3 regions of the Exiguobacterium sp. s183 genome follow, and region 1 is predicted to be linked to each of the others. Evidence: riboswitches for the same ligand, from Rfam matches in the RefSeq annotation. Region 1 holds a riboswitch; each other region holds the start of a gene.

What was found. A riboswitch is a leader RNA that binds a small molecule or an ion and turns the genes downstream of it on or off. The one in region 1 is predicted to bind thiamine pyrophosphate.
Region 2: it holds a riboswitch for thiamine pyrophosphate, as region 1 does, so the genes downstream of both, thiT (energy-coupled thiamine transporter ThiT) here and thiW (energy coupling factor transporter S component ThiW) in region 1, are expected to answer to the same signal.
Region 3: it holds a riboswitch for thiamine pyrophosphate, as region 1 does, so the genes downstream of both, KNP62_RS02725 (Ykof family thiamine-binding protein) here and thiW (energy coupling factor transporter S component ThiW) in region 1, are expected to answer to the same signal.

The regions. Positions count from the first base shown of each region.
Region 1 is NZ_JACSKN010000002.1:527,019-534,662, forward strand. It holds gene KNP62_RS08225 (GNAT family N-acetyltransferase) at 1-78, opposite strand, end outside; gene KNP62_RS08230 (tetratricopeptide repeat protein) at 90-1,220, opposite strand; gene KNP62_RS08235 (ribonuclease FAU-1 family protein) at 1,270-1,809, opposite strand; gene KNP62_RS08240 (DUF58 domain-containing protein) at 1,874-2,926, opposite strand; gene KNP62_RS08245 (AAA family ATPase) at 2,929-3,849, opposite strand; gene KNP62_RS08250 (hypothetical protein) at 3,944-4,636, shown strand; gene KNP62_RS08255 (hypothetical protein) at 4,710-5,456, shown strand; TPP riboswitch at 5,507-5,605, shown strand; gene thiW (energy coupling factor transporter S component ThiW) at 5,673-6,158, shown strand; gene KNP62_RS08265 (GNAT family N-acetyltransferase) at 6,187-6,663, opposite strand; gene KNP62_RS08270 (VOC family protein) at 6,782-7,204, shown strand; gene KNP62_RS08275 (VOC family protein) at 7,204-7,602, shown strand.
Region 2 is NZ_JACSKN010000001.1:957,474-965,117, forward strand. It holds gene KNP62_RS05115 (DAK2 domain-containing protein) at 1-856, opposite strand, end outside; gene KNP62_RS05120 (Asp23/Gls24 family envelope stress response protein) at 879-1,241, opposite strand; gene rpmB (50S ribosomal protein L28) at 1,494-1,682, shown strand; gene KNP62_RS05130 (thiamine diphosphokinase) at 1,740-2,327, opposite strand; gene thiT (energy-coupled thiamine transporter ThiT) at 2,324-2,899, opposite strand; TPP riboswitch at 2,973-3,073, opposite strand; gene rpe (ribulose-phosphate 3-epimerase) at 3,094-3,750, opposite strand; gene rsgA (ribosome small subunit-dependent GTPase A) at 3,754-4,641, opposite strand; gene pknB (Stk1 family PASTA domain-containing Ser/Thr kinase) at 4,684-6,633, opposite strand; gene KNP62_RS05155 (Stp1/IreP family PP2C-type Ser/Thr phosphatase) at 6,639-7,373, opposite strand; gene rlmN (dual-specificity RNA methyltransferase RlmN) at 7,382-7,644, opposite strand, start outside.
Region 3 is NZ_JACSKN010000001.1:518,133-525,776, forward strand. It holds gene KNP62_RS02700 (ISL3 family transposase) at 1-894, shown strand, start outside; gene KNP62_RS02705 (class I SAM-dependent methyltransferase) at 1,327-1,926, opposite strand; gene KNP62_RS02710 (SMP-30/gluconolactonase/LRE family protein) at 2,075-2,956, shown strand; gene KNP62_RS02715 (hypothetical protein) at 2,969-3,235, shown strand; gene KNP62_RS02720 (GTP-binding protein) at 3,347-4,546, shown strand; TPP riboswitch at 4,606-4,706, shown strand; gene KNP62_RS02725 (Ykof family thiamine-binding protein) at 4,789-5,379, shown strand; gene KNP62_RS02730 (ECF transporter S component) at 5,372-5,947, shown strand; gene KNP62_RS02735 (ABC transporter ATP-binding protein) at 5,940-7,283, shown strand; gene KNP62_RS02740 (energy-coupling factor transporter transmembrane component T family protein) at 7,265-7,644, shown strand, end outside.

The DNA of each region.
Region 1 (7,644 bases):
TGACTGTTGTTGTTCACTCAGTGCCAAGTGACAGCATGTATACCAATTTTGTGCATCGATCGGACGTAATGAAATCATATTCTTCTCCTTTACTCATACGTTTCGTTTAAATTCCGTGCGTAGAACGCGATGGCACGACGGTACCTTGCGATGCTTTCGTCCGGTTTTGGACTGGCAAGCAGCTCGAGTAACGCGCCCATCGCTTCTTCATGACGGTCGACGTTATAGTGGGTCATCGCCTGAAACACTTTGAGCGCCCCATGATTCGGGAAATGTTCGATTGCCTCTGCAAATAATTGTTCCGCTTCCTCGTATCGACCAAGTGCCCGATACGTGCTACCGAGTCCGAGATACGATTCCGCCAACTCATCTCCGGTCAATCCGAGTCGAATGGCCCGCTCATAATGCGGTACCGCTTGACGTTCTTCACCGAGCGAGTCATAACACCACGCACAGTATGCATGAAGTCTCGGATTCTTCTCATCCTTCCGTAAGAGCGATAAGAACAGTTGCTTCGCCTGTTCGAGTTGTCCCTCTTCACGGAGGCGTACTGCTCGGTTAAACTCATTTTCTTCTGTCACGTCGGTCACCTCGTGTGCGAAATCTTGGTCTAACCATGATTGGAGCGCTTCATAATACTTGCCGATATGCACGCCATCAACGAGTGCGTGATGGGCTTGAACGGATAACGGCATCCTTAGACGCTCTCCTTGACGCTCAAACTTGCCCCAGGCGATGCGCGGGACGCTGTCATGTTGTTGCTGATGCGTCGGGTGCATGATGCTTGTGAACGTGACCCACGGCACACTCGTGATATACAGTAAGTCGTCGGGCTCGTCATCCCCAACCACGACTTCATCGGCAGCTCGCTCCATCCGCATCGTCACTTCTTGTAAGAACGTTGGTAAATCCTCATGGAACGTAGCCGTACAAAAGTTGAAGACATCCTCGTCTAACATGACGGTGAACGATGGGTGGACCACCTCATGTTCGACGACCGCTTCTCCACGGATCCGATAGCGCAATTCCGGAATCGTGTTCGCCGCTTTCACTGCACCGTATAAAAAGAGTTTGAAGAACGATTGATTGCTCGCTTTCGAATATGTATAGAGATTTGTCACATCCACGTTCGCCGTCACGTTAAAATGCGGCGCGTCAAACGATTTGAAAAACTCAAAATGCTTACGTCGTGCCCACGTCTCGATTTCAATTTGTTTCATAAAAACTCCCCCTTCTACGCTCTTACTGTAGCAGAGAGAGTGAATCCACTCATAGCTTTTGTTTTAACTGTTCGTAATGTCCTTTTGCCAAATCAAAGTAGACGAAGTCTCCACGTTCGATCCGTTCGAGCGTCGCTTCAAACTCACGCCATCCCCGCTCGACTTGTTCAGGTGTCAATTCGCCACTCTCGGTCGCCGCTTCGAACTCATCCTCATCCTTTTTGACGATGTCCCCATTCGGAAACACAAGAATATCGAGCAATAAGTCGTCCATATACGGAATGCCATCCTCTTCGCCGATCCGGTCGACGAGGTCGATATACCACTGCACGATTTCACCTTCCGGATTGATCATCGCCGTCACACCGAATGGTTCATTGTCCGGGAAATATTGGAGCCAACTAAAACCGGCATCCGCCACAATAAATTCTTCCCCTCTGTGTTTTTTATATAGTGGCGCTCGAACCTCATCGATTTGGAATAAGGCAACCACCCCGGAAAACTGTTCCGTCTGAACGCGTTCTTGCGCATAACGGTTCTTTAAAATTCGCTCCCAGTCTCGTCGATTCGCATACTTCCGTTTTGCCATATGGATCTCTCCCTTTCGGTCATCTCTGTATGATACAGTTCGCCAGAAGAAGGAAAGTTCCTTGTTAGTCGTACAGGTTATGCTGATTGAACCAGACGAGATGGCTTTGCTTCAGCCGTTTCCGCTCGACCATGCGGACGAATGCGTCTGTCGAGATGAAGCGGTTCCCGGGATGGAGGTCGGCCAGCATCATGAGGATGAGGCGTGAACCTCGTTCTCCCTCTTGAAGAGAGATATGCTCCATCTTCCCTTCCCCGTTGAAGCGGTTGATGAACAGTTCGACTTTACACTCTTCTTTTAAGAGTCGGGTCGTCACATACGCGACTTGGCTGATAATCGACTCGAAGTCATGATGGAGCGTGTAGCCAGACGGACCACTCAAATCGACTGCGAACGTGAACGTATCGAGTGATGTCTTTTGAAAGACTTTCGACTGAACACGCCCGAGCTTCGCCGTGGCGACCCAGTCAATCTCCTTGACCGGTTCTCCTTCATAAGGCTTTGAACCTAGAATCTGTAATGGATTCCGTAGAGGCGATGCGGTCAAAGGACGGTCACCGAGTGCCAATCGTTTCGTGCCGACCGGAGGATGTAACGTGAGGGACGGCAGCACCGTCCACCGTTTCTCGATGGGACACTCAAGAAGATACGTCCCGAGATGAAGCGGGAGCGTCACAGCGAGTACACACTCTTCGATATAAGCCGGTCCCCGAAATTCGGCCTGGACACGAAGCACATGGCGGGCCTGATCCGTCCGTAACGTCATATCTAAACTATTTGGGGAGCGATCGTGGTCTGGAAAGCTAAGCGTTGTACTAGATTTCATGCGAACGCGAACGGGAAGCCCGAGTCGTTCGACGGTTTCACTTCCGTCTAGCATCACCTGCACTTCCGTCTCATCCCCAACAAAGAGAAGAGATTCGTGTGTATGTATATGAAGACGAAGGGCTCGCTCTAACTGTTTCCGCGTCCGTTCGAAGAACCAGACGATGCCCGCAAGTAAACAAAGCGCATACCCGACAATCTCCATGTACGGGACAAATACGAGAATCACTCCGGCGAATCCGTAGACCGGGATCCATTGTTTCTGTAGGGCGTTATGTGTCGAGAACGTCATCATCAACCCTCGACCGGAACAGAAACGGTGTCTAAGATGTAACGGATGATGTCCTGTTTCGTCGATTTGATGCCTCCTTCAAGCGTCAACGTCAGGCGATGTGCCAATACATAAGGTGCCACGGCTTTCACATCTTCCGGAATGACATACAATCGATCGTTCAGATAGGCATAACTTTGAGACGCTCGCATGAGCGCGATGGCTCCTCGTGGACTGACACCAACCTCGACAGATTGGTGTTCTCGTGTCGCATGGACGAGCCCGAGTAAATAATCGAGGACGTCATCTTGAATCGATACTTGCTTCACTTCTTCTTGTGCGCGGCGTAACTCGTCTAACGTCGCGACCGCCTCCACGATTTTCCGTGTTTGACGCATGACTTGTAAGAGGAGCTCCCGCTCTTCCGCGACATCAGGGTAACCGACCGGAATCGAAATGAGGAAGCGGTCGAGCTGTGCATCCGGTAACGAAAACGTCCCGGCCGATTCGATCGGGTTTTGCGTCGCAATGACGAAGAATGGTTTTGGCATCGGATACGTCTCTCCCCCGATGGAGACTTGCCGTTCTTCCATCGCCTCGAGCAAGGCGGACTGCGTTCGTGGAACCGCTCGGTTGATTTCATCGATCAAGACGATATTCGCAAAGATTGGTCCTTGTCGATGCTCGAACGTCTGGGTCTGCATGTTGAAATAATCTGCGCCAATCACGTCAGACGGTAACAAATCGGCCGTGAACTGAATCCGGGAAAACGCGCCGTCAAAGCTAGTTGCAATCGTCTTGGCCAGTAACGTTTTCCCCGTTCCTGGCACATCTTCTAACAAAATGTGTCCTTCCGCGAGTAACGCCGTACAACAGAGGCGTACGACATCCTCTTTTCCTAAATACACCTCGTTCAACTGTTTGATGACCTGCTCCATGCCCATATGACGACCTCCATTTTTTGTCTTACTCAAACTTTACCTTTTTATGGTAAGATAAACAACAAATAGTCTGAACATTCAAAAAGGAGGTATCCTCTTGCGCTGGACGAACAAGTTTCTTCTCCTGATTGCCACCACACTCCTTGGTACGTTCACGATGATAGTGGTTGCAACGAGTGTATTCGAGTGGCTCTATAATCCGGAAACGATCCCCGTCGAGGAAAATAACAGTCCTCCGACTGATCTCTTATCGGATGAAGATGATGGAATTTTAATTGGTGAATCCAAAGCAGATTACCCATTTAAATTGGACCCCCAAAAAGGAAAGCATAACTTTTTTGAGAGAATCACGGAATCTGGAGAATCTACACGACGAAATCTCGGGTTATTCGGCGCTTTGCTTGCGCTCGGTTGCCTGTCCTTTTATATCTATCGAAAACGGAAGCAACGTTTGGCGCGCGCACGAGATCATGCTGATTCAAACGCAGACCCGCTTGTCGAATCGCTACAACGCGAAAACGCTTCGTCCGTTTCGACGCTCACAGCGTTCACGAACGTCCCGATTCGTGATGCACTGATCACATTCAACCAATCTCTCGTACCAGCCAAGCGATTGCGTGCTCATGAGACACTGCAAGAGTGGTTCCAACGCATCGATTTACCGATGAACCCGTCCGTTTATCATGCGGTTCGCTACGGCACCTCATCAGGTGTGACGATTTCTGAAGAAGATACGCTTCACTTTAAGAGCACACTCGATCACTATACGACCCATCCTCACCCCGAGTGAGAATGTGCACAGGTTCTACTTTTCATTCATGAATGATAAAATGGTGGAAAATGTCAGTTAAGGGGATGAAATCATGAGACGATGGGTGATGTTCGGATTAGGTGCACTTTTACTGACGGGTTGTACGGATACAGATACGGTGGCAGACAATCCGATCCCAATCGAATCAACCGATGAACCCATCACCGAATGGACACGTGAAGACTTTAAAGACGTTTATGACCAATATGAACAAACACAACCACTCCTCGCTGCGCTCGAGCAACAAGGCATCAAACCGTTCCGCGAGACGTTTGAACGCGTCATCATTGCCGGAAACGGGCTTGAGCACACATATGCAGATATTTATCCGTTCAAACTCGATGATGGGACGTATGCCACGGTATTCGACAGTCAGGACGGAACGGTAATCAATGGATCTGAGTCGGTCGCACCACTCTTTTGGCAAGAGGAGTCTTTCCTTCAATACGTCGAAGAGATTGAAAATCGAAAATTCGGAACAAGTGCCCCTCCTACCGACGTCGTCCTAACGCAGGATGAATTTCAATCCGTCTATGACCGTCACGCGTACACGTCAGCCCTCCTCGTCGAACTCGATGAAGCGGGTGTCGAACTTTCAAGAGAACCAATCGACGATGTGATTATCGCCGGGAATGGCGTGACCGAAGTCACTGCCGACTTGTTCGTGTTCGATGTCGAAGGTGGATATGCCATCGTATACGATCAAGATGGAGAAATTTTAAAAGGTCCCGAATCCATCTCACCGCTCTTTTGGAACGAGAAGGACTATGAGGACCTGTTAGCCAAGTATGAAGGATAATTTCATGAACCCTCCCGATTTCAGATAGCTATGTTATACTCAAACCAATAAACGACCACTAGGGGAGCCCTCGGGCTGAGACGGCATTTGCCGGACCCTTTGAACCTGATCTGGCTCATACCAGCGTAGGGAAGTGGCTTGGGATACGTCTCTGTATGTCCACGCCATTTTTCCGTCTGGAAACGTGGCGTTTTTATTTTTGAAAGGAGACTATTCATGCGTATTCAACAACTCACTTGGATGGCGATGCTCGTCGCCATCGCCGTCGTTGGCTCAATGTTCATCTCGATTCCCACAGGTGTCGCCCGCGCTTATCCGATTCAGCATATGGTGAACGTGATTGCCGCAGTCACCGTCGGCCCAATCGGAGCCGTTCTCGTCGCATTCGTGACCGGACTCATTCGCGTCATGACCGGCACAGGGTCACTTCTCGCGTTCCCCGGTGGCATGATTGGTGCATTTCTTGCTGGTATGTTCTTCGTTCGCACGAATCGCGTCTATGCTGCCGCTCTCGGAGAAATCATCGGAACTGGTGTCATCGCCTCGTTGATTGCCGTCCCGTATGCGAAACTGTTGATGGGTTCGACGTTCGGTGCCTTCTTCTTCGTCCCAGCGTTCCTTGCCTCTAGTTTGACGGGTGCGCTTCTCGGTTGGCTCGTCTTATCACGCGTCAAACAGTTGCGACCGAGCATACTCAAATAACGTATTTTGATTTAGGAATCCGACCGACTCATGACGGTCGGTTTTTTGTGTGATAGACCCAGATTGCTTCGCCGTTCGATTCATCGATTAAGCCGCTGTCGACAAAGCCGTTCTTTGCATAAAATCGTTTCGCGACTTCATTCTCTTGATGGAGGCTCAGGATGATATCATCCACATCGTACTCTGTCTGGATAAATGCCACTGCGATGCGTAGACACTTCGTCCCGACGCCTTTCCCCTGTTTGTGTTGATCCATCATGAAACGATCGAGCCACACATACCGTTCTGTCTGGTTTTCTGCTCCGACCATCATGAAGCCCACCGGTTGCGCACCGTCATAAAATGCATAGCTTTTCCAATTATATTTCGTATCCTCGACCATCTCTTGAAGCGACTCGGCATTCGTCTCGATGAATCGGGACTGTTTCTCGTCCACTGTCAGAGCAATGATTGCCTCTCGATTGAGTGCATCAATCGGTTGAATCGTGATTTCATTTCCTTTCATGCTTTCACCTCATTGATTTTCTCTCTCTTTCATACGCTTTCTCCCGTAAAAAGTTTCTTCCCCCGTATCTTCGAGATCATGCATTCGCTACACTAATAAGAGAAAAGGAGGTTATCACATGTTCCGAATCGGAAGTATCTTCATTCCCGTATCAGATGTAGAACAGTCCCTACACTGGTATACAACTTATTTTAATGCCAAAGAAATTGGTCGCTGGGAAGGAGGCATCGGTTTGTGTCTACCAGACGGTTCGACTCAGCTCGGATTGATCCAAACCTCGTCACCGCAACCCACAACGTTCAAAGATGCGTCAGGACAAGCCCATGTCTATTTCAACGTCATTTGTGAAGACATCCAGTTCGCGTATCAATCGTTCGAACAAGCAGGGTTGATTGCGACACCGCTTCACGATTTCGGAGGCATGTCTTGCTTTGACGTAGTGGACCCGGATGGACATACGATCAGTCTTATCTCGGAAGATGTGACTTCCCCGTTCCATCGCGATCGCGTGAACAACCTACAAACGAAAGGAAAGTCTTAATGAAACAAATTCACCATATCTGTATCCAAACACCAGATTATGCCGCATCGAAGTCATTTTACGAAGCACTCGGTTTTGAACTCGTCCAAGAATCGCCAAACTTCCATACGCGTGACTTCAATAGTTGGCTCAAGCTCGGGGATTTTTATATCGAGCTCCAGACTGCTAAAACGGATGAAACGTTACAAGACTACTCGAAACATACGGCCGGTCCCGTTCATTTCGCCCTCTATGTGGATGATCTCGAAGCGGAAGTCGCACGACTCGAACAGCTAGGCGTCACGTTCTTGCCGAAGCACGGTGGCAACATCTATTTCGTCGTCGACGGTCATTTAAGTAAATTGAAAGCACCGGAAGGAACCATCATCGAACTGCGTGATACGTTTCTGATTAACTGAGGCCCTGTGCCTCTTTTTTGTTGGACACATCTTCACGTTTCC
Region 2 (7,644 bases), on a different contig from region 1:
TTAAGAGTTCTTCGTCCGCGACGACAAGGAGAGAATCTCCTAGTTCTGACAATTCGTTACGGAATGCGTCTTCATTGAACGGCGCATCCTTTAACTTATCGTCTTGGAAACGAACCATGATTTCCGTGCAGTAACCGAATTCAATGTCTTCTGTTGACATGAATCCTTGTGCAGCATGGGCATGATGTTCTGCCTCGATCAACGCATCCATGACAGGTGCATGTGGTTTCTCGAGTTCTTTTCCTTCAAGGCTTGCAAGGAATCCTTCGTAGATGACGAGAAGACCTTGACCGCCTGAGTCGACGACGCCGACTTCTTTTAATACCGGCAACAAGTCCGGTGTACGGTCTAACGATGCTTTCGCTTCTACGATGACACGTTTCATAAATTCAGTGAAATCACTTGTCGACTCTGACGCAAGAAGCGCTTCGTCGGCCGCTTCACGAGCAACCGTCAAAATCGTTCCTTCAACCGGTTTCATAACCGCCTTGTATGCCGTATCGACACCGCGCTTGAGCGCCTCTGCAAAATCAACCGTTGTCAGTTCCGCTTTGCCTTCAACCGCTTTACCGAATCCACGGAACAACTGACTTAAAATAACGCCTGAGTTTCCTCGTGCTCCCATAAGTAGTCCACGAGCAAACTTCGATGACACCTCTGCGATATCTGATGAGTTCATCGCTGCTACTTCTTTCGCACCCGACGTCATCGTCAAGTTCATGTTCGTTCCCGTATCTCCGTCTGGAACCGGGAAGACGTTAAGCGAATCCACATAATCTGCGTTTTGGCTCAAGTTGGCCGCTCCGTTCGCGATCATGTTTGAGAGCGCCAATCCATCTAAACGTTTTAAACCCACACCAAATCCTCCTCCGTTTTCGTCAGTCATTCGTCAGACGAACGCCTTGAACGAATATATTTACCGACGAAACGTTTAATCCTAAAGTTTCTCCAAGCGTATACTTCACTCGGCTCTGCACGTTGTATGCAACTTCAGATACTTTCGTTCCGTAGCTTACAATGATGTGCATGTCGATATGTACGTCTTCGTCTTCTTGACGTACGACGACACCACGTGCATAATTTTCACGTTTTAACAATTCAGCAATGCCGTCTTTCAATTGTGCTTGTGAAGCCATGCCGACCACACCGAAGCATTCCATCGCCGCACCACCTGCGAGTGTCGCGATGACGTCACTTGTGATGTCAATATTGCCATATGTTGTCTTCATTTCAATTGCCATATGGAGTAGCCTCCTTTATTCGGAATGATTCCTAATGTACATTCTACAATAAGTACCTAGTTATTAAAAGAACCTGCTCCAGAAACTCGGTCAATTAACGCGATAACCTCATTCATTATTCAAATCCTTGAGAGTAATGTCAAGTTTTTTTCTTGTCATGGTACGATTTTCTAGTTGCATCGGGAAAAAAGCCGTGCTAATATAAACGAGTGTCTATTAGGACGAACCCACATAAAAAAGGAGGGGAAACGCATGGCACGTAAATGCTACGTAACAGGTAAATCACCTAAATCAGGTAACAACCGTTCGCACGCACTCAACAAGACAAAACGTACTTGGGGTGTAAACGTACAAAAAGTTCGTATTCTCGTTGACGGTAAACCGAAACGCGTTTGGGTTTCAGCTCGCGCACTTAAATCAGGTCTCGTTGAACGCGTATAATACTTATACACGAACGAATAAATCCCAGCGGCATTCGCCGATGGGATTTTTTTTTGCTCATTTTTTGACGATCATGACGAGAACCATCCCTTGATGGACTGTCAATCGGGCAGACGCTTCGGTCCATTCGTTCGAAATGGTCAGCGCCTCCCCGCTCTTGACCTCATGATGGTCGAGTGGATATTTGACACCTTCAATCGAGATCGTGGCCGTCTTCCAAGGCATGAAGGAAAGATAGTGCCCGTCTCGCTTCATAATGACCTCGCTACCTGTTCTCACGAGATAAACCGTTTGACCTTCTCCGTGAAGAACCATCTCCGGATACGCTTCAAGTAAGCCGACGTTCGCAAACGTCATATCGATGCGTCCGCCTAAGCCACCATATACATCCATCCGTGTCGCCCCGCGTTCTCTCGCGAACGCTAGTGCAATCTCTAAGTCCGTCACGTCTTTCTCCGAAGGATAGCGTAGCGCCTCCTCAGGCGGTAGTCCTTTAAACGAATCAAAGTCCCCGACCACGACGTCTGGCATGATCTCTTCATCTAATAATCTTTGATATCCACCATCGACACCGATGACAAAATCGGCATCACGCGGTAAGCCCGAAATGGGTTCCGGACTCGCCGCGACGATCAAAATATTCATTGACGGAGATCCCGTGTCGCCACACGCGTGAAACGTGGTGCTGTCGTGAAGAGGAGCACTAACACGATGGCTGAGATGACAAAGGATGGTGCCATATACGTAGCATTGTAGCCGAGTGAATAGGCGACGACCGGACCTTCTGCATATTCAGCAAAGAAGACAATTCCCGAGATGACGTGCGCCGCGTATCGTAACATCGAACCAAGGAGCGCCCCGAGTACTAAATATGTGGCAAGCGTCTTCGTCGCCCCGTTGCTCGCAGCTTGCTTCACACGCCCCGCGAACACTCCGGCCATTCCGACGAGACCATAAGCGACCGTATAGTCGAGCAGGAATTGTACAGGCGTGAAAATATAGGCACCGAACAAGAGTTGAAGTGTCCCGACGAGGGCACCTGTTGCGAGACCACCTTTTAATCCGTGGCGGAATGCCATCACAAAGATCGGGAGCATCGCTAAACTGATGGATCCCCCTTGTGGCAAACGGTATGGAATGAGCAAATCAAAAATGAGCCCGAGCGCTGCAAACAATGAAATTTCAATGAGCGCTTGTAATTTGAAACGTGATTTCATCTTTCTTCCTCCTTTATTTGGTTGAACGACAAAAAGCAGCATGACGTAAACGCCATGCTGCTTGGATTCGCAACGTGCATTTTCGCCACATCCCTACGTCCGTGTGAACGGAACAGGTTCAAAGGGTTAGCGTATGCCTCTCAGCCACATGATGTGACACCCCTTGCGACTCTATCTTGTTGTTCTATCGTCGATTATACACGAGATGCGCCACGAATGCTATCGATGGCTACTTTATAATCAGGTTGATTATAGATGGCTGATCCCGCAACAAGGACATCAGCCCCTGCGTCGATGCAATGTTTTGCCGTCTCCGCGTTGACACCACCATCGATTTCAATCTCAAAATCAAGCTGACGGTCTTGGCGGAGCTGACTGAGTGCTGAAATTTTCGGTACGACCGATTCGATGAACGCTTGTCCCCCGAACCCTGGGTTGACGGTCATGAGCAATACCATGTCGACGTCCGCAAGCACGTGCTCAATCGTCGAGAGCGGTGTATGCGGGTTCAAGACGACTCCGCATTTTGCGCCAGCCGCTTTGATTTGTTGCAAGACGCGATGCAAATGGTTCGTCGCTTCCACGTGAACGGTCACGATGTCCGCTCCCGCTTTCACGAAGTCTTCGACATAGCGTTCCGGTTGGTCAATCATCAAATGCACATCGAGGACCATGTCTGATTTTTTACGCAAGCTTGCGAGGACCGGCAGACCAATCGAGATGTTCGGCACGAACTGTCCGTCCATGACGTCAAAATGGATATAGTCCGCTCCCGCTTCTTGGACAGCTTTCACTTCCGCCTCCAAATTGGCAAAGTCGGCCGCTAAAATAGATGGTGCAATTTTAATCATCTGTCAATACCTCCGTTTTCGATCGTTTAACTCTTCCATAAAGGTAACATAATTCTCGTATCGTGTTGAAGCGATTTCACCATTTTCAACGGCTTGTTTGATGGCACATCCCGGTTCATTCAGATGAGCACATCCACGGAACTTACAATCGTCATGGCGTTCCACGAAATCAGGGAAGCACCATCTGAGTTCATCTGCCTCAAGTTCTTGCGGAAACTCCAAGCTTGAAAATCCAGGTGTGTCGGCAACAAGACCATCCGCTAATTGAATCAACGTCACGTGACGCGTCGTATGCTTTCCTCGACCGAGTGATTTAGAGATTTCCCCTGTCGCCAACTCGAGCTCTGGCGCGACGGCGTTAAGTAACGAACTTTTTCCGACACCGGTCTGACCGGCGAAGACGCTCGTCTTCCCTTTGAAGAGACCGCGCACTTCATCCACTCCGTGAGCATGCTCCGTCGATGTCTCAATCACGTCATACCCGATGGCGCGATAACGTGCAATCGCTTCTTGTATCGGCTCGACTTCATGTTTATCGAGCAAGTCCATCTTCGTCAAGACGATGATTGGATGAATTTGCTTTGACTCGATGAGGACGAGGAAACGGTCGAGCAAATGATACGAAAACGCCGGTTCTTTTACTGAAAAGAGGAGGAACGCCTGATCGATATTGGCAATCGGCGGGCGAACGAGGTGGTTTTGACGCTCTTCCACCTCTAAAATATAGCCGGTCCCATCTTCTTGATCTTGAATCACCACATCATCGCCGACGACCGGTGAGATGTTGCGTTTTCGAAAGTTTCCTCTGGCCCGACAACGAATCTCTTGATTCGTCTCGGTCATCACATCGTAAAACCCGCCTTGAAGGCGAATGATTGTTCCTTTCATTATGACTACCTCCTTTAAAAAAGAGGTGACGACACCGTCACCTCTTTATTGTGCCTCTTCAGCTTGTGCATATGTGACTGAATCTGTTCGGACAATCTCACCATCGACTTCAATCGTCGCCGTCCCAACTTCGTCAGGGGCAATGACGAGCGTATACGAATACGTTGTCGTCTCTGTGATTTGATCACGAAGCACCTCAATCTCACCGCGTGCGTCAACCGTACGAATCACGACTTCGACCGTCTTCGGTTTCTTGTCTTTGTCCGGTTGCTCGACTTCCACGGTCACTTCACGTTCAATTGAAATATCAGTCGGTTCAACGCCTTCCGATACGATGACCGTGAGCTCCGTTCCCGGGTCGACTGCTGTCCCGGCTGTCGGAAGTTGACGGATGATTTGACCTTTTGGAACACTTGTCGAAAATTCATCCCGCTTCACGATTTTCAATTTGTTCTGTTCAGCATAAATGGATGCTTCGTCGAACGTATATCCAGCAAGGTTCGATAGTTCCACTTTGTTGCTTCCTGTCGACACGACGAGTGTGACCGTCACCTCTGAAGGAACGACCTCTTCACCTGGGTCGACCGATTGCGAAATCACGTCTCCACTATTCACCGTTTCGGAAGCTTCTGTTGTGATTTCAAGGTCGCTGAATGCCAAGTCTTTCAACATACGTTCGGCAGCAGTTTGCGAGAGACCTTCTACGTTCGGCATTTCGACTGTTTCTTTTCCAGCCGATACGACAATCGTCACGGTCGTTCCGCGTTTCGGCTTACGTCCTTCTTGCGGATTTTGCGAAATGACCTCACCCTCCGCAATATCATCGCTCGCCCGTTCTGTCACTTCGACGACAAACCCGGAAGCTTCAAGCTCTGTCGTCGCATCCCCGATACTCATACCGACGACATCCGGCACGACCGAACGAGACATCTCATCGGCGACCACGTAAGCGGCAATGCTTCCACCAATCAATAGAACGATGAGTAAGATCCAAATCCACCATTTTCGTTTCTTCTTTTTCACAGGCACCTCTTCCGGTTCCTGTTCTTTTGGTGGCGTGACCGGTGGTGGTGTCACGGGAACATCTTGTTTTTCTTCCGGCACGACCGGTGCCATGACGAGCGTCTGGTCGAACTCGTCTTGATTTGCCGAGAGTCGTCTCGGTTCATTGGCACGTTCACGACTCAACGCGGTCATGCAATCTTTTTTAAAGGCTGCGACCGATGCATGTCGGGCACCCGGTGATTTTGATAAGGCTTGCATGACACAGTTCTCAAGCGCTTGTGGGATATTTGGATTTAAGTCCATCGGTCGAATCGGGTCATCTTGCAAATGTTGAAGGGCGACCGCGACCGGCGTCTCGCCGATGAACGGTACACGACCCGTCAACAATTCATAAAGAACCGCACCGAGCGAGTAAATGTCCGATTTTTCATCCGCAAATTTCCCACGAGCTTGCTCGGGTGAGAAGTAATGGACAGAACCAAGAACAGACATCGTATGCGTCAACGTCGCATTCGACATCGCGACAGCAATCCCAAAATCGGTCACTTTCACGTTTCCATGCTGATCGATCATCATATTCTGCGGCTTGATATCCCGGTGAATGATTCGGTTCGCATGGGCGTGGTCAATCGCATCACAAATCTGCCCCATGATGCGCAACGCCTCATCGACAGATATGTATTCTTCCTGCAAATATTGTTTTAACGTCACGCCATCGACGTGCTCCATGACGATATAGTATAAATCATCTTCATCACCGACGTCGTAGATGGCGACGATATTCGGATGGTTCAGACTCGTAGCCGCGTGGGCTTCTCGCTCGAACCGACGTATAAATTGTTCGTTATGTGAGAATTCAGATCGCAACACCTTGATGGCGACGGTTCGGTTTAAAATCTCGTCATGAGCCCGGTAGACATTTGCCATGCCTCCGCTGCCGATTTGTTGTTCGATCCGATAACGATCGTTGATTCGTTCTCCGCTTCGCATCGGATTCATCCTCTCTTTCTATCTGTGAATTGAACGAGGGCGACCGTGATGTTGTCGCTCCCTCCCAATTGGTTGGCTTCCGCAATCAGTTGATCTGCCTTTTGATCAGCTGATACAGCTTGTTGTAAAACGTGTTGAATCGCCCCATCGGTCAGATGTGTCGTCAATCCATCCGTACAAATTAAAATCACATCAAACTCAGGGTCAGCGAGCACTTGTACGTCAGGCTCGACTTGTTCGCTTGAACCGATCGCTCGGGTGATGACATTTCGTTTCGGATGAACGCGCATCTCTTCTTCCGTCAATTCACCGAGCTGTTTGAGCACGTTGACGTAAGAATGGTCTTCTGTAAGACGCCTTAATTCGTTCGCTTGCAGGGCATAGACACGGCTATCGCCGATATGAACGATGACAACTGTCTCTCCGTTCCAACAAACGGCCGCCACAGTCGTTCCCATCATGACAAGGTTCGACTGTTTCGCAAACTGCAACACTTGTTCATTCGCCAAGTGAATGTGATGGCGGAACCATTGTTCGATGTCGACAGGGGTCGACGGGAGAGACGGGAAAGCCCGTCGAAACTCTTCAATCACGATTTGACTCGCGACCTCTCCCGCTGCATGTCCACCCATTCCGTCGGCAACGAGCGCAATTCCTGAGAAGGCATCGCCTAAGATTAAAACTGCATCTTCATTTTGTGTGCGTACTTGTCCACGATCTGTTCGAAATGCTAATTCCATCTTTCTGATTACCTCGTTTCTTGTTCGCGCTCCTTCGCTCGAAGTTGCCCACAAGCAGCATCGATATCCGAACCTTGTTCGCGACGAATCGTCACGTTCACGTTGCGATCTTTGAGCACTTTTTCGAAGGCAAAGATTTGAGCTCTCGGTGTGCGTACGTAGTCGCGTTCCAATACGTGGTTGACTGGGATCAAGTTGACGTGACATTTGATGCCTTTCAACAAGTCAGCCAATTCGTGGGCATGGTCTTCCGTATCGTTGACGCCACCAA
Region 3 (7,644 bases), on a different contig from region 1:
GAAACTCCTAAGTGGCTTGGGATAGACGAGATACATATTATCCGTAGACCTCGGCTTGTATTGACTAATATTGAACGCAGGACTATTTATGACATCAAGCCTAACCGTAACAAGGAAACAGTCATCCAACGTCTTTCAGAAATCAGTGACAGGACTTACATTGAGTACGTCACAATGGATATGTGGAAGCCCTACAAAGACGCAGTGAACACTATCCTTCCACACGCTAAAGTTGTCGTAGATAAGTTTCATGTAGTTAGAATGGCTAATCAAGCCTTAGATAACGTCAGAAAGTCTTTGAAAGCCCATATGAGCCAAAAAGAAAGACGTACCCTTATGCGTGAAAGGTTTATCCTTCTAAAGCGTAAACACGATCTAAATGAACGTGAATCATTCCTCTTAGATACTTGGTTAGGTAATCTTCCTGCTTTAAAAGAAGCCTATGAACTCAAAGAAGAGTTTTACTGGATATGGGATACTCCTGATCCAGATGAAGGTCATCTTCGTTATAGTCAATGGAGACACCGTTGTATGTCCAGCAACTCTAAAGACGCATATAAAGACCTCGTGAGAGCCGTAGACAACTGGCATGTCGAAATATTCAACTACTTTGATAAAAGGCTCACTAATGCTTATACGGAGTCAATTAACAGCATTATTAGGCAGGTAGAACGAATGGGTAGAGGTTACTCGTTTGATGCCTTACGAGCCAAAATCCTTTTCAATGAGAAGCTCCATAAAAAGCGTAAGCCACGATTTAATTCAAGTGCTTTCAATAAAGCTATGTTATACGATACTTTCAATTGGTATGAAGTGAATGATCACGACATTACAGACAACTTTGGTGTCGATTTTTCCACACTTATTAAGAATTTGGAGAAGGGTGATTTATAAGCCCTTTTCCACCATAAAATCCGAATACCCAATAAAACTAAGTACCACAATCCAAAGTGACTTAAAATCAACATAGGGGATACAAGTCTACTTCATCGTTAAATTAAAACATCTTGTATACGTTTCGACGTCGAAACGTATACAAGATGTTTTTAGTTGTCGCTTATAAAATAGACTCAACTTTTCTTCGTTATATAAACTGAGGAAGAGCACAGCGCTATTTTTAAAGCGTATATAGAGTAAGAACGACCGTATACAAATATGTCAGGCGCAGAATTAATCGCCTAAAGCCCTTATTTTCATTGACGAACACAAACAGCGGAATATAAAAGAGATGACCCCGGGGTAATACTGGAGCCATCTGATTGCCGTATAGAGTTCGAGTTACTCAGTCCATAAAACTGGGCTCGTTTAAACGAAAAGGCCGTTCGTTTACCATTTTTGCCCGACATATTGAATCACAGCAGATTCGCCGTGATGGAGCGTGCCTTCTTCTCGCCAGACGACCGTCTCATGTAAGAGGAGCGGTACGAAATCGTCCTCTAGTTGGTGGAACATCTCTTCGGTGTAAAGAAGTGCGGCGTCGTTTGGTCCACCTGTCCCGTAAGCGAGTTGATGTGTAGCGTAGACTTCACTCAGAAACAAACCACCAGGTCGAAGCGTTTGTTGGATACCCGCAAACACTTTTTTTCTGACGTGTGGAAGGAAGTGGCCAAAGATACAGATGACCATGTCATACGCCTCGTTTGGCCAATCGGCTTCATTCAAATCGATTTGTTTCGTCTGAATGGATACGTTTCGTGACGTCGCCAAGCGCTTCGCTTTGGCGATCCCTGCTATAGAAGTGTCCCATATCTCGACTTCAAAGCCGAGCGTGGCGAGCCATACCGCGTTTCGACCTTCGCCCTCAGCGATGGCCAATACATGTTTTCTTTCAGGTTGATGAAACGTGACCCATTCGCGTAAAAATTCGTTTGGCTCGGTCCCATACACATACTCTTCCGAACTAAATCGTTTATCCCATTTCGACAAGCCATTCACTCCCTCGCTACGTTTCTTTCACTATAGCAAAACGAACGGACGACGGTGAAAATCCATCACGATTTTCTGGATTCATGCATAGTCCCGATGCGAGAGGGGAATAGATTTCTGAACTAATGGATAGAGTGGAGGCTAAGTGATGGAGAAAGTAGATGCGTCGTTGTGGATTCGTGTACGAAATACGCTTGGTGAAGGTCCGTGTTGGGATGCCGAGCTGAAGCGGTTTTATTGGGTAGATATCGAAGGCCATACATTGTGGTGGTATGATGAGCGAGAAGACGAAATCTCGTCGTTTGAAGTCGGGAAACAAGTCGGTTTCGTCATTCCAAAAGTGACGGATGGCGTTGTCCTCGGTTTGAAGGACGGCATTTATGAATGGGATGAGATTAATCGGGACTTGAAGAAGATTGTCGAGTTGGATGATCCGGACGGTCAATTGCGGTTCAATGACGGAAAAGCCGATCCATACGGTCGAATCTTCGCCGGAACGCTTCATCTCGAAGACAAAGAGAATCAAGCGACATTATATCGTGTCGATCGGGATGGTACGACGACGACACTCATGGATGAGCTCACACTTTCGAACGGGTTGACGTGGTCTCCTGACCATTCCGTTTTTTATCATATCGATACACCGACTGAAAAAATTTGGAAATATGATTTTGATTTGAAGTCAGGAACGCTCTCAAACGGAGAGGTCGTCATTGATTTTTCCGAGGAAGAAGGTTTTCCTGACGGGATGACGTCCGATTCTGAAGGCTGCCTATGGATTGCACATTTTGCTGGTGGACGAGTGTCACGTTGGGACCCGTCAACAGGTGTGAAACTATTGGAAGTGCATGTTCCTGCGCCGAATGTCACCTCATGCGCCTTTATCGGGGATGGGCTGAATCGATTAGCCATCACGACGGCTCGTGAAGGAATGGATGAAGAAGCGCTTGCCGAATATCCGGATGCAGGATCGGTATTTATCGTCGACACAGAAGTGAAAGGGATGCCATTGTATCGTTTCGGTCGCTGAGGAGGAAATACGATGGTGAAACGACTGTTGGTTCGAGCAGGTATTGGGTTCGCAATTGCAGCAGCAGTTAAGATGGGGATTCAAAAGATCCAAGAAAACCGAGCACGTGAAGAAGACCATTCGTACCTCGACCCGAAGTGGGATGAGGTGCCGAGCGTCGATGCAGACAAAGACGAGGATGAAGTCGGATTGACTCAACTCGACTCGATTTATCGGGCTGAATGGCAGGCGAACGCTTATCCGCGTTCAGAGGCAGAACGAAGAGCGTTGGAAGAATGATTATACTTTCTTCGAAAACACGTCCGTGTGGCGTGTTTTTTTGTTGACAAAAAGATGTTACCATTCCATTATATAAAAAGTAATCATTACGATTTAAATGGAGGATAAATCATGAAAAGAATTCCAATTACATTACTCTCGGGGTATCTTGGTAGCGGCAAGACGACGCTGCTTAACCACATCTTACATAACCGAGATCAAAAGAAATATGCCGTCATCGTGAACGATATGGGTGAACTGAATATCGATGAGAAGTTGATCGAGCAGGGAGGATTCTCCCGGACCGATGAAAAATTAGTCGAACTTTCGAACGGATGTATCTGTTGCACGCTTCGCGAAGATTTGTTGACAGCCGTCTATGATTTAACGAAAGATCGCGACCTCGATGGCATCATCATCGAGTCTTCTGGTATCTCTGAACCGATTCCCGTTGCACAGACGTTCACGTATGCTGACGACGCGCTCGGAATCGATTTGACGAAACGTGTCTATATCGATGCGATGGTCACCGTCGTTGATGCGTACCGCTTCTTCAAAGATTTCAATTCCGGTGAATCGCTTATGGAACGTCAACAAGCCGTCGATACAGGTGACGTACGTGAAGTCGTCGACCTTCTCGTCGACCAAGTCGAGTTTGCGGACATCATCGTATTGAACAAGGCGGACAGGGTATCTGAAGAAGAACTGCAGGAAATGAAGGGATTACTGAAAACGCTCAATCCGAGTGCTAAGTTGTTGACGTCGACCTACTCGAATGTGGTGTTAGACGACCTGCTTGACGTCCGGTTGTTCGATTTTGACCAAGCGATGCGCGCTGCAGGTTGGATTCAAGAACTCGAGTCGGAAGAACATACGCCGGAAACAGAAGAGTATGGCATCAGTTCGTTCGTTTACCGTCGGCGTCGACCATTCCATCCTGAGCGTTTGATGAATTGGATGGAACATTACCCTGAAGAAATCGTTCGTGCCAAAGGTTTCTTGTGGATTGCGACACGAAACGACCTTGCTTGTCTGTTTTCACAAGCTGGATATGCATCAACGCTCGAACATGCGGGGCGCTGGTTAGCGACACTTCCGCAGAGCGAACGAGAGGCTATGTTTGCAACAGAACCTGAACTGCGCGAAGACTACATCGAACCGTACGGAGACCGACAGAACGAGTTGGTCCTCATCGGTCAACGAATGGACCGGGAGACTGTCGAGCGTTCACTTGACGCATTTTTGTTGACGGATGAGGAGATGGAAACATCGTGGGATACGCTCCATGACCCGCTCCCTGGTACGGGTCAATACGTCACCTATTCAGATTGACCGTTTACAAAGCTTCGAAACATCGCTATACTGTGACTGCATAAGTAACCGCATATCAATGACTGCACTAGGGGTGCTTCGGCTGAGATGTGAGCATGGCTCCGATCCCTTATAACTCGATCCAGGTAATACTGGCGTGAGGAAGTGCGGCACTTTCTCTATGCAAGTTTGTATAGATTTTGTTGCTGCATTCTCATGAATGCGGCTTTTTTTATGCAAACACATTTAGAGGGGGAAAAAGAATGAATGAATCATGTGGTACGAGTCCGATTGTCGGGTTTCGATTCACACTAAGCCCGATGACAGACGATTTTGTCGGGACAATCAAAGGTGCACTAAAACGAACGGATCTGTCAGGTGTGTGGAGACATACGGATGACGTGTCGACGGTCATCCGTGGACGAGTCGAGCATGTGTTTGACGTCGCTCGAACGGTCTTGAGTCTTGCTTCCGAGGAAGGGAAGCACGTCTCGATGAGCGGAACATTCTCTGTCGGTTGTCCGGGAGATTCAACGGGAGATGAGGCTCTCGAGGCACCGAGCGAACCATCAAACGGTGCATCAAGAGACCAGTACGTGTCCTCGCAGTTCGCACTGTATCCGATGGGTGCTGACAATTACATGGAGCTTATCTATGAGGAAATCGAGCAAGCAAAACAGGCTGGTGTCTATAACGAGTCGATGCATTATGCATCAGGCGTCCATGGGAACTTAGATGACGTGTTCTCGTACTATGAGGCGGCTTTTAAGCGGGCGCGCGAAAAGAACCGACATGTTGTCATGACGGTGACGTTCAGCGTAAATAGTCCGTCACATGGAGGGCGACATGCTTAAATCGTGGAAATTGAAAGAAGTCGTCCTTGTCTCCGTATTATCTGTTGTCTTCGCGGTCGTCTATTTATTGTTCGTTCATATCGGTAACTTGTGGGCAGGGTTGATCGGACCCATCGCCTATGAATGGATCTTCGGTATCTGGTTCATCGTGTCAATCATCTCGGCGTACATCATCCGGAAGCCGGGTGCGGCCTTCATCTCGGAGGTGATGGCAGCGACGATTGAAATGTTGATTGGGAATGCAATCGGACCGCGCATCATCTTGGTCGGCATCGTCCAAGGTCTTGGGGCGGAAGCTGTCTTTGCGATGACAGGTTATCGTCGATATGAGCTTTGGGTTCTCATGCTAGCAGGATTTGGCTCGGCCGTCACGAGTTTCGTATACACTTACTTCATGAGCGGATTTGCGATGCTCGAACCAGAATATGTGGCGACGATGTTCGGGCTGAGAGCCGTCAGTGGGATGGTCATCGCTGGAATCGGTGGGAAGTTGCTCAGTGACCTATTGCTGAAGACAGGATCACTTCGCGGTTATGCGATTTCACGAAGTGGGAACGTCCATGGTTGAGACAGAGTCACTTCATTTTCGATTCCCAGAGAGTTCTGAGGCGATTCTTGAAGACGTGACCGTTTCAATCCGTCAAGGTCGTACGATTCTTAGTGGGGCGAGCGGGAGCGGGAAGTCGACACTTCTTGCGCTATTCAACCGTCTCTATCCGGAGAATTGTGACGGAATCCTTGATGGTAGACTCGAACTACTTGGACGATCATACGACGACTATGCACCTGGCGAGATCAATCAGCAGGTCGCAACGGTGTTTCAAGACCCGGATACGCAATTTGTCATGGAGCGGGTGGAAGAAGAACTGATTTTCACACTTGAGAACTTGTCGACACCTGTCTCAGACATCGAACAACGCGTGACGGAAATCCTCGAATCGTTACAGTTGAGTGATTATCGAAACCGCAAAATTGATTCGTTGTCAGGCGGACAGAAACAGCGGATCGCTGTCGCTTGCGCTTTAGTCGGAAGGCCTCAGTGGCTACTGCTCGATGAACCGTTGACGCATCTAGACCCAGTGACCGCGCAAGAATTTGTAAAATGGCTCGACAAAATGAAAGATCTGAATGTCATTGTCGTCGAGCATCGTCCTCATCTATGGGGAGATTACTTTGACTGGCATATTGAGTTAGAGCGAGGGTGTGTCGTTAGGAATGAATCATTCCGTCCGGTCGAGGATTTTGCATTTGTGAAGTCGAACGCGTCACTCTCAGCTATTCAACGCTACAAGGTTAATGAGGTCAGACGTGATTCGTTTCAGCTCAACGAGACGGTGCTCCACGTCCGAGCTGGAGAAGTGATTGCCGTTCTCGGACCGAATGGGAGCGGGAAGTCGACATTTTTAAGAAGCATAACCGAACACGATCATCGGGTCGGACTCGTGCCACAATCACCAGAACATCTATTTTTTATGAACTCCGTTGAGCGAGAGTTGCAGTTTGGTCACGAAACATCAATTGAGACCGTGTTATCTGACATGGAGCTTCATAATCAGAGATTCCTCCATCCGTTATCCCTTAGCCATGGTCAAAAACGGAGGCTCGCAGTTGGAATTCAGTCGCTATCAAATAAGCAATTGCTTGCATTCGATGAACCGACTGCAGGTCAGGACGAAGTGTCACTCCATGCACTCGAGGCGCTGATGAAGCGGCATGCGGAACAAGGGCAGACTATCCTGTTCGTAACCCATGACCTATCGTTCGCCAATATCGCCAATACGTTCTATTTGATGAAGGATGGGGAGCTTTCGGGACCGTTCGGGGATGAACTATGGCAGAACACAGAGATGCTCCTTGATTATCGATTGCAAGGGAGGGGAGAACGATGTCACTCCATGACATGAATCCGACGGTTAAGTTTGTGACATTGACGCTCATCATGTTCGGTCTGGCACTGTTTTACAACCCATGGACCCCGCTTGTCATCATTGTCGGTACGCTACTGATTCAGCTGGTGGCGACAGACGTATCGTGGAAAAGATGGGGGCTGTTCTTAATCCCATTTCTCATCACGGCGCTCGGTACGTTTTGGACGACGCTCGTGTTTGGGAAAAATCTTGTGGGAGAGACATGGATGACCATACTCGGTCAGGACATCACAGTTGAAGAGAGACGTGTTGCCGTTGCCCTTAGTCTTCGCGTCCTGGCGTTCACGGTCCTCTCCCTTCTTTTCATGATGACAACGGATTCAAAGCGATTCGTTAT